Regions from separate parts of the Paenibacillus sp. GCM10023250 genome, predicted to be linked through region 1. Evidence: riboswitches for the same ligand, from Rfam matches in the RefSeq annotation. Region 1 holds a riboswitch; the other holds the start of a gene.
What was found. Region 1 has a riboswitch for thiamine pyrophosphate ahead of ACFPB1_RS13160 (ABC transporter ATP-binding protein). Riboswitches for the same ligand answer to the same signal wherever they lie in the genome.
Positions count from the first base shown of each region.

Region 2: it holds a riboswitch for thiamine pyrophosphate, as region 1 does, so the genes downstream of both, thiC (phosphomethylpyrimidine synthase ThiC) here and ACFPB1_RS13160 (ABC transporter ATP-binding protein) in region 1, are expected to answer to the same signal.

Region 1 covers NZ_JBHSHY010000013.1:139,204-143,988, forward strand. The annotation lists gene ACFPB1_RS13150 (ABC transporter substrate-binding protein) at 1-1,008, opposite strand, end outside; gene ACFPB1_RS13155 (ABC transporter permease) at 1,005-1,799, opposite strand; gene ACFPB1_RS13160 (ABC transporter ATP-binding protein) at 1,774-2,550, opposite strand; TPP riboswitch at 2,649-2,753, opposite strand; gene ACFPB1_RS13165 (hypothetical protein) at 2,932-3,135, opposite strand; gene hmpA (NO-inducible flavohemoprotein) at 3,245-4,462, shown strand; gene ACFPB1_RS13175 (Crp/Fnr family transcriptional regulator) at 4,611-4,785, opposite strand, start outside.
Region 2 covers NZ_JBHSHY010000069.1:10,509-15,293, forward strand. The annotation lists gene ACFPB1_RS26690 (CcdC family protein) at 1-313, shown strand, start outside; gene ACFPB1_RS26695 (MarR family winged helix-turn-helix transcriptional regulator) at 395-871, shown strand; gene ACFPB1_RS26700 (YceI family protein) at 1,014-1,547, opposite strand; TPP riboswitch at 1,701-1,805, shown strand; gene thiC (phosphomethylpyrimidine synthase ThiC) at 2,126-3,889, shown strand; gene thiE (thiamine phosphate synthase) at 3,984-4,785, shown strand, end outside.

The DNA.
Region 1 (4,785 bases):
GTGATCCGCGAGCCAGTCGTTCACGCGGTCCCAGGATGCGGGATCCTGCGCGCCGAAGGGTGCGTCCTTGTCCGTCATGAGCGGCAGCAGAATGACCAGGCTCTTCGCCTCGATGGACGGGTCGAGCGGGGAGCCGCCGTCTTCGTGCTCGAGCAGCATCTTCAGCGCGTCGTCCGGATGCGCCTCCACGTAGCGCTGCCCCTCGGCCGCGGCCTGCACGAACTTCGTGAACAGGTCCTGCTTCGCCTTCAGACCGTCGTCGCTCGCGGCCAGCACGAGCTCGTAATAGTCCGGCACGCCGTACGCGGCGGGATCGATCGAGTTAACGGGATGGCCGTCTTTGTCTAGGATCAGCTGTTCGTGATTGATGAAGCCGCCGATGATGGCGTCGACCTTGCTCGTGGATACCGCCGGGATTAGATCGTAGCCGACGTCGATCAGCTTCGCGGCATCCGGATCGCCGCCGTCCGCTTCGATCATGGTGCGCGCCATCGCCTCGTAGAGGGGGATGGACGAGAAGCCGATCGTCTTGCCGGCGAGGTCCTTCGGCGACCGGACGCCGCTGCCCGCCGGCACCATCAGATGGTTGAGCGGATGGCGCACGACCGCGGCGATCGCTTTCACGGGAATGCGCTCCCCGCGGGCCATCAGCACCTGCGGCTGGTACGTGAGCGCGAGGTCGACCTTGCCGGCGGCGACGAGCTTCAGGGCGTCGTTGGTCTCGGCGGGCATGCGGATGTCGACGTCGAGTCCGGCTTTCGCGAAATACCCCTGCGCCTCGGCGGCGTACAGGAACGAATGGACCGCGTTGGGGTACCAGTCCAGCATGAGCGAGATTTTTTGCGGCGGCGTCTGGCTGCCGCCCGGGGCATTGGCGCCCTCGCCGGTATCGGCGGCCGTGCCGCTGCCGGCGTTCGCGCCGCCGCCCGGCGTCGAGCCGCAGCCGCCAAGCGCGAGCAGCGCCGCGGCGATAAGCATCGGGAATACGAATAACGATGGCTTTTTCATGAGGAATCCCTCTTTCTTTTGCGAAGCAGGATGGTTTCGAGCAGCGAGACGGCGAGGAAGAACGCGACGCCGAGCGCCGACAGCAGGAAGACCGCCGCGAACATGGCGTCCGTCTGCAGGCCGCCGGACATGCGGCGGCTGAAATAGCCGAGCCCTTCGGTGCCGCCGAGCCATTCGCCGATCGTCGCGCCGACGACGCTGTAGACGACGGACAGCTTGAGGGCGGAGAAGAACGACGGCAGCGCGAGCGGCGCCTGCACCTTGCGGAAGATCGCCCAGCGGCCCGCGCCCATCGTCAGCAGCAGCTCGCGGTAGCCGGCGTCGCCCCGGCCGAGCCCGTCGTAGGTACCGACGACGATCGGGAAGAATGCGGTTAGGAACACGACCGCGACCTTGCTCCAAACCGCGTACCCGAACCACAGGATGAACACGGGGGAGAGCGCGATGAGCGGAATCGTCTGGCTGACGACGATGAACGGGTACAGCGCCTTGTTCAGCCAGGTGTATTGGCGCATCAGCGCCGCGAGCAGCACGCCTCCGGCGACCGAGAGCAGGAAGCCGAGCGCGGCCTCCGACGCCGTGGCGGCCAGATGGCGGCCGAGCAGCGGGCCGGCATCCCGGCCGAGCGCGCCGGCGATCGCGGTCGGGGCCGGCAGGATGAAGAACGGCACCCAGCCGAGCCGCACGGCGCACTCCCAGCCGCCGAGCAGCGCGAGCAGCAGGAGCGCGAACAGGCCGTACCGCTCCAGCAGCGCGGACAGCGGGTCACGGAACGGTCGTCGTCTGTTCATCCAGCAGCTGCTCCAATTCCCGCCGGAGCTTCACGAAGCCCGGCTCGTATTTGAGGCTTGCGTCCCGCGGCCGCGGCAGGCAGGGGCGCAGCTCCCGCAAGCCTTCCCCGCTGCCGGCCGCGGGCATCAGATAGACGCGGTCGCTCAGCAGGAGCGCCTCCTCGAGGTCGTGCGTGATGAATAGGACGCTCTTGTCGAGGCCGCCCCAGAGCCCGAGCAGCCAGCGGTGCAGCTCCCGCTTGGTCATGGCGTCGAGCGCGCCGAACGGCTCGTCGAGCAGCAGCAGCGGCCGCCCCGTCAGGACCGTGCGCAGCAGCGCGACCCGCTGCCGCATGCCGCCGGACAGCTCGTCGGGGTAGGCCCGCTCCCGCCCCTCCAGGCCGAAGCGCGCGAGCAGCCGCCGGACCTCGGCGGCGCCGTCCTTCGCGCGTCCCCGCGGCGCCAGCTCGAGCGGCAGCAGGCAGTTGTCCATCACGGTGCGCCACGGGAGCAGCAAGTCCCGCTGCGGCATGTAGCCGACGCGGCCGAGCCGGCGGGCGGCGCGTTCCCCGTACAGCGCGATGTCGCCGGAGGCCGGCTCGAGGAGGCCGGCGATCAGCTTGAAGAGCGTGCTCTTGCCCGAGCCGCTCGCGCCGACGACGGAGACGAACTCGCCTTCCGCCACGTGCATCGACAAGCCCGCGAACAGCCGGCCGCCTGCTCCGGCGCCATAGCCGAACGAAACCTCGCGCAGCGATAGTACGGTCGTCATGCGGACATTCTCCTTTCGGGCGCATACGAAAAAACCCGCCGATTCCTCCGGGAAGGAATGGGCGGGTCCGCGAAACGAACGCCAAACGCGTCGTCGTGTTGGAATTCCATTCACTTCCCTACGCTGGCATTACCCAGATCAGGTTCCAAGGGTCCGCGGTTTCGGCTCCGCGTCTCAGTCGTCAGACTCCCCTAGCGAATAAAACGGGTATTCGGTTGCTCCTACTATAGCATAACGCGAGGCGGCGTGAAAAGGACGTCCGTCCGCGCCGCCATGCGGGCCGCGGCCCCGCCGGCGTTGGCCGCCAGGTGTCGGCTTTCGCAGCCGGGCGCGGCTCGAGCCACCGGTGGCCGCCGGGCGTCGGACCGAGCCGCCTGCCCGCTAGCGGATGCTCTCGAGCTCCTGCGTGATCGTCTCGATCACCCGCACGAAGGACGTCGGCTCCTGCGAGCTGGCGGGCTGGTCGCGCGCGAGCCGCGAGGTCCGCTCGGCGTCCTGCATGACGTCGCCCATGGCGCTCGCGATCTTTATAAATAGGCAAAAATCGCGCGTCCGGCGGAAAGCGGAGGGGAGGACCGGTTCCATACCGACACACTTTTTTCTCAAACGCTGTGATCGCAATCACAAGGCGGAGCTCCTCGCGGCCGTATACTGAAACCATGAACACAAAGCCACACGAAAGCGGGGATGCAACATGCTGAAGCAAGAGACGATCGACATCATCAAATCGACGGTACCGGTGCTGGAGGTGCACGGCACGGCGATTACGAAGCGCTTCTACCAGCGGCTGTTCGAGGCTCATCCGGAGCTGCTGAATATTTTCAACCATGCCAACCAGAAGCAGGGCCGGCAGCAGACGGCGCTCGCGAACGCGGTCTACGCGGCGGCCGCCCACATCGATAAGCTGGAGTCGATTTTGCCGGTCGTGAAGGGCATCGCGCACAAGCACCGCAGCCTCGGCGTCAAGCCGGAGCATTACCCGATCGTCGGCGAGCACCTGCTCGGCGCGATCAAAGAAGTGCTCGGCGACGCCGCGACGGACGACATCCTCGGCGCTTGGGCGGAGGCGTACGGCATGATCGCGAGCGCGTTCATCGGCGTCGAGGCGGATATGTACAAGCAGGCGGAGACGCAGCCGGGCGGCTGGGAAGGCTTCCGGCCGTTCAAGGTGTCGCGGAAGGAGCGCGAGAGCGAGGTCATCACGTCCTTCTATCTCGTGCCGGCGGACGGCGGCCCGATCGCATCGTTCGAGCCCGGCCAATACATCAGCGTGAAGCTGGACATTCCGGGCGAGGACCGGACGCACATCCGCCAGTACAGCTTGTCGGGCTCGCCGGGGGCGGGGTATTACCGGATATCGGTGAAGCGGGAGAACACGGTGCCGGAGCTGCCGGCCGGCCGCTTATCGGTGTACTTACACGAGGAGATTCGGGAAGGCGACGTGCTGCCGCTGTCGGCACCCGCGGGCGACTTCACGCTCGACCGGCGCGACACGCGCCCGGTCGTGCTCATCAGCGGCGGCGTCGGCCTGACGCCGATGGTCAGCATGCTGCGCGCGCTGGCGGAGACGCAGCCGGAGCGCAAGGTGACGTTCATCCATGCGGCCCGGCACGGCGGCATGCACGCGCTGCGAGGCGAGGTCGAGCGAATCGTGGGCGAGCACCCGGCCTTCTCGGCGCACTGGGTCTACGGGACGCCGACGGATAAAGACCGGGAGGCGGGGGCATTCCATAAAGAAGGGTATCTCGATCTGGCATTCCTGCGGCAAACCGCGGGGACGACCGACGCCGGCTTCTACTTCTGCGGCCCGGCGCCGTTCATGCGGACGGTGAACCTGGCGCTGAAGGAATGGGGCGTCGCGCCGGGGGACATTCATTTCGAATTCTTCGGTCCGGCGGGCGCGCTGGACTAAGGCCAGGCGGCGGAAGCATCCGCTTGGCAGGCTGCGGGTGCCGGCCGGAAGACGGACCGGCCGGAAGGCGTACCGCTGTAAAGAGTACCAGCCGGAAGGCGGCCGCTCCGCCGCGGGAGCGCCGATGCAACGGCACGCCCGCGGTGCGTTACGCTTCCGCCCGCTGCGCCCGGAGCAGCCGGTTGACGGTTTCCCGGCGCAGGCCGATCAGCTGGCCGATCTCGTCCTGCGTCAGCACCTCCGTCAGGGAAGCCGGCTCGATATAGAGGCGGAACCACGCCTGCAGCTTGCGGAGCTTGTCGGCGGGCGCCACCTGCGTCAGC
Region 2 (4,785 bases), on a different contig from region 1:
GCCGTGGACGTGGGCGCTGATCGCCTTCGCCGCGGGCGCGACCGTGTTCGCCTATCCGCTGATCCGCACGTCCAAGCTGGAGCGGGTCGGCGGCGAGATCGTCCTGAAGCGGTCCAAAATGTTCATCTTCATCCTGCTCGGCCTGCTTATCGTCCGCCTGCTGGCGCACGACGCGGTGGAGTCGAAGGTGTCGATTCCGCAGACGGGCGCCTTGTTCTTCGTGCTGGCGTTCGGCATGATCGCCGTCTGGCGCATCGCGATGCTCAGGGCCTTCATGAAGCTGCAGCGCGGAGCAGGCAAGGAAATCAGTTGACAGCCCTCGGGTCAGCTGATATTCTAACCATATGAATTGTATGCAATTTAATTGCATTGACATAGATTGGAGAGACGAACCATGGACAAGAGCGCGATGCTCGAGCTGGACAATCAGCTCTGTTTTGCCCTCTATTCCTGCGCGCGCGAGGTGACGAAGCTGTACCGTCCCTTCCTCGACGAGCTCGGCCTGACGTATACGCAATACGTCACCCTGCTGGCGCTGTGGGAGAAGGACGAAGTGCCCGTGAAGGAGCTCGGCCGGCGGCTGTACCTGGATTCCGGAACGCTGACGCCGCTGCTCAAGAAGCTCGAGGCGATGGGACTGCTGCGCCGGGAGCGGGACCTGCAGGACGAGCGCAGCGTCATCGTCCGGCTGACCGCGGACGGACGGGCGCTCAAGGAGCGGGCGACGGACATCCCGGAGCGCGTCTTCTGCCAGACGAGCCTGACCCCGGACGGCATCGTCGCGCTGCGCGAGCAGCTGCGCAAGCTGACGGCCGAGGTGCATGCGCAGACCGACCGCTCCCCCGGCGCGACTGAAGGATTGCAAGGATAGTTGTTCTCGGATTCGCGCATAGAGAAGGACCGCACACAAACAGCGGCCGCCCCGTTACCTGCGGGGCGGCCGCTGTTTGTGTATCTGCTAATTCGGACGGGACGTCCTTGCTCTGCGCGGGCGGCAAGGACAACACGCAATATCAGCCCGCCTTGGCGGCTTCGAGCTCGATGGCGACCTTCACTTCGTCGCCGATCAGCACGCCGCCGGTTTCGAGGACCGCGTTGTACGTCAGGCCGAAGCTGCTGCGGCTGATCGCGCCTTGCGCGCTGAAGCCGACCTTCTCGTTGCCCCACGGATCCTTGCCGCTGCCCTCGTACGTCACGCTGAACGTGGCCGGACGGGTCAAGCCGCGGAGGGTGAGGCTGCCGGTCACGTCGTATTCGCCCTCGCCCGTCTTCGCGATGGAGGTCGACTGGAACGTCATCGTGGGATAGTGTTCGATATCGAAGAAATCGCCCGTGCGCAGGTGGTTGTCGCGGTCCGCGTTGCGCGTGTCGATGCTGGCGAGCGTCACGTCGAACCGGATATTCGCCGTCGTCAGATCGTCCGGATCCGCTTCGATCTCGGCGCTGAACTCGTGGAAGGTGCCTTTCACTTTCGCGATCATCATGTGCTTGATCGTAAAATCTACGCTGCTGTGCGTCGCGTCGACAAGCCATTTGGAAGTGGGCATGGGCAAAACCTCCGGATAATTAATAACATAAAGTAATGAACTTAATATTTTATAGTTAGTATATAGGCAGATAGTGGAAATTGTCAATCCTTTTTCTTCCTGGCGGCATTCGATGCGTTGACAACTTTTCCCTCGAGGGGTATAGTCTTGTCAGGAATCCACTAGGGGCGCCCGCACGGGCTGAGATAAGGCAGATGCCTTGGTCCCTTCGAACCTGATCTGGGTCATGCCAGCGTAGGAAAGTGGGAAATGTACGTGCGACTTCGAATCGGCCGTACGGCGCGGGAGGCGATCATGCCCTGCCGTCCGAAGCCGATTCCGTCCGCCGTCTGCGCGTGCCGCAGGCGGCGGGCAGACGACCGCGACATGAACCGCTCCTTCGCCGGAGCGGTTTTTTTGCGCTTGCGCCATTCGTCGGCCGCAAGCCGTGCTCAGGCAAGTTGCGGCGAAGCGTCTCGCTTGGCGGCTCTCGCTGCCGCGCGGCACGGTCCCGTTCGCGCGCGCGCGCCTCCCGTTCCTTCGCCCGGCCTCCTGGTGCGTTTCCGCCGAGATGGACGACTATGAGGAGGAGATGCGAAATGACGATTATGACGACGCCGCTGCCGGGGAGCCGCAAAGTATATGTGGAAGGGAGCCGTCCCGACATCCGCGTGCCGATGCGCGAGATCGGCCTGACGCAGACGGAAGCCAGGAACGGTGATATACGGGATAATGAGCCGGTCGCCGTGTACGATACGAGCGGACCTTATACCGACGAAGCGTACGAGACGGACTTTAGACGGGGGTTGCCAGCGCTGCGCGGCGGCTGGATCGCGGAGCGGGGCGATACGGAGGCGTACGAGGGACGGACGGTCGCGCCGCTCGATAACGGCTTTCACAGCGAGGGGGCCGCTTCGGCTCGGGGCGCGGAGACGTTCCCGGGCTTGACGCGGCGGCCGCTGCGGGCGCGGGAGGGCCGGAACGTGACGCAGCTGCATTACGCGCGGCGCGGCATCGTGACGCCCGAGATGGAATACATCGCGATCCGCGAGGGCATGACGCCGGAGTTCGTGCGCAGCGAGGTGGCCGCCGGGCGGGCGATCATTCCCGCCAACGTCAACCATCCCGAGAGCGAGCCGATGATCATCGGGCGCGCCTTTCACGTGAAGATCAACGCGAACATCGGCAACTCCGCCGTCGCGTCGTCGATCGAGGAAGAGGTCGAGAAGATGACGTGGGCGACGCGCTGGGGCGCCGACACGATCATGGACCTGTCTACCGGCAAAAACATCCATACGACGCGCGAATGGATCGTCCGCAATTCGCCGGTGCCGGTCGGCACGGTGCCGATCTACCAAGCGCTCGAGAAGGTGGACGGCAAGGCGGAGGACCTGACGTGGGAGGTGTTCCGGGACACGCTGATCGAGCAGGCGGAGCAGGGCGTGGACTATTTCACGATTCACGCGGGCGTGCTGCTCCGCTACATTCCGCTCACGGCGAAGCGCGTCACGGGCATCGTGTCGCGCGGCGGCTCGATCCTGGCGGCGTGGTGCCTGGCGCATCACCGGGAGAATTTCCTGTACACGCATTTCGAGGAAATCTGCGAGATTATGAAACGGTACGACGTGGCGTTCTCGCTCGGGGACGGCCTGCGTCCGGGCTCCATCGCCGACGCCAACGACGAGGCGCAGTTCGCGGAGCTGGAGACGCTCGGCGAGCTGACGCGGATCGCGTGGAAGCACGACGTGCAGGTCATGATCGAAGGGCCGGGCCACGTGCCGATGCACCTGATCAAGGAGAACATGGACCGCCAGCTCGAGGTGTGCCAAGAAGCGCCGTTCTATACGCTCGGGCCGCTGACGACGGACATCGCGCCGGGCTACGACCACATCACGTCGGCGATCGGGGCCGCGATGATCGGCTGGTTCGGGACGGCGATGCTCTGCTACGTGACCCCGAAGGAGCATCTGGGTCTGCCGAACCGGGAGGACGTGAAGGACGGCGTCATCACATACAAGATCGCCGCCCACGCCGCCGACCTCGCCAAAGGCCATCCGCGGGCGCGGCTGCGCGACGACGCGTTGTCGAAGGCGCGGTTCGAGTTCCGCTGGAAGGATCAGTTCCACCTGTCGCTCGACCCCGAGCGGGCGATGGCGTACCACGACGAGACGCTGCCGGCGGAGGCGGCGAAGTCGGCGCATTTCTGCTCCATGTGCGGGCCGAAGTTCTGCAGCATGCGGATCACGCAGGACATCCGCGATTACGCGGAGGCGAACGGGCTGGAGTCGCGCGAGGCGATCGAGGCCGGCATGAAGGAGCAGGCGAGCGCGTTCCGTTCGGGCGGCGGGTCGATCTATTCGTAGGCGGACGGCGGTTTCCGCGGAAGCCGCGGCCTGGCGGCGCCCGGCGGGAGGCGCCTCCGGGTAACGGGGCGTTACAAGCGAGAGGAGAAGAAGCATGGAGAAACGAAACTGGCGGGATTTCAAGCTCTACGCCATCACGGCGGCGAATTACCATCCCGGGCGAAGCGTGCTGGAGGTCATGGAGCAGGCGATCCTCGGCGGCGCGGACATCGTGCAGCTGCGGGCGAAGGACGCCTCGAAGGAGGCGCTGCTGCGGGACGCCCGGGCGCTGCGCGAGCTGACGGCCCGGTACGGCGTGCCGTTCATCGTCAACGACCATATCGACGTCGCGCTCGAGGCCGGCGCGGACGGGGCGCATTTCGGGCAGGACGACCTGCCGCTCGCGGAGGCGAGGCGGATCCTGGGGCCGGACGCCATCATCGGCATCTCGACGCACAGCCTGGAGCAGGCGCTGGCGGCGGAGCGCGGCGGCGCCGACTATATCGGCGTCGGCCCCGTCTTCCCGACGGGCACGAAGCCGGGCCGGGCGGCGGTCACGACCTCGTACGTACGCGAAGCGGCGGCGCACGTGTCGATTCCGTGGGTCGCCATCGGCGGCATTACGCTCGCGAACGCGGACGAGGTGCTCGCCGCCGGCGCGACGCGGCTCTGCGCGGTGTCCGCGATCGTCGGCGACGCGCGTCCCGCGGACGTCTGCCGGGCGTTCCGGGCGCGGATCGACGCGGCCGAGCGGGGCGGGGCGGGCGGCGCTCCGGCATCCATCGCGGTCGTCGTGAACGGGCGCCGCGAGGAGACGGCCGCGCGGACGGTCGCGGAGCTCGTGGAGGCGCTCGGCCTGGCGGGCAAGAGCCTCGTCGTCGAGCTGAACGGCGTCATCGTCGCCCGCGAAGCGTGGG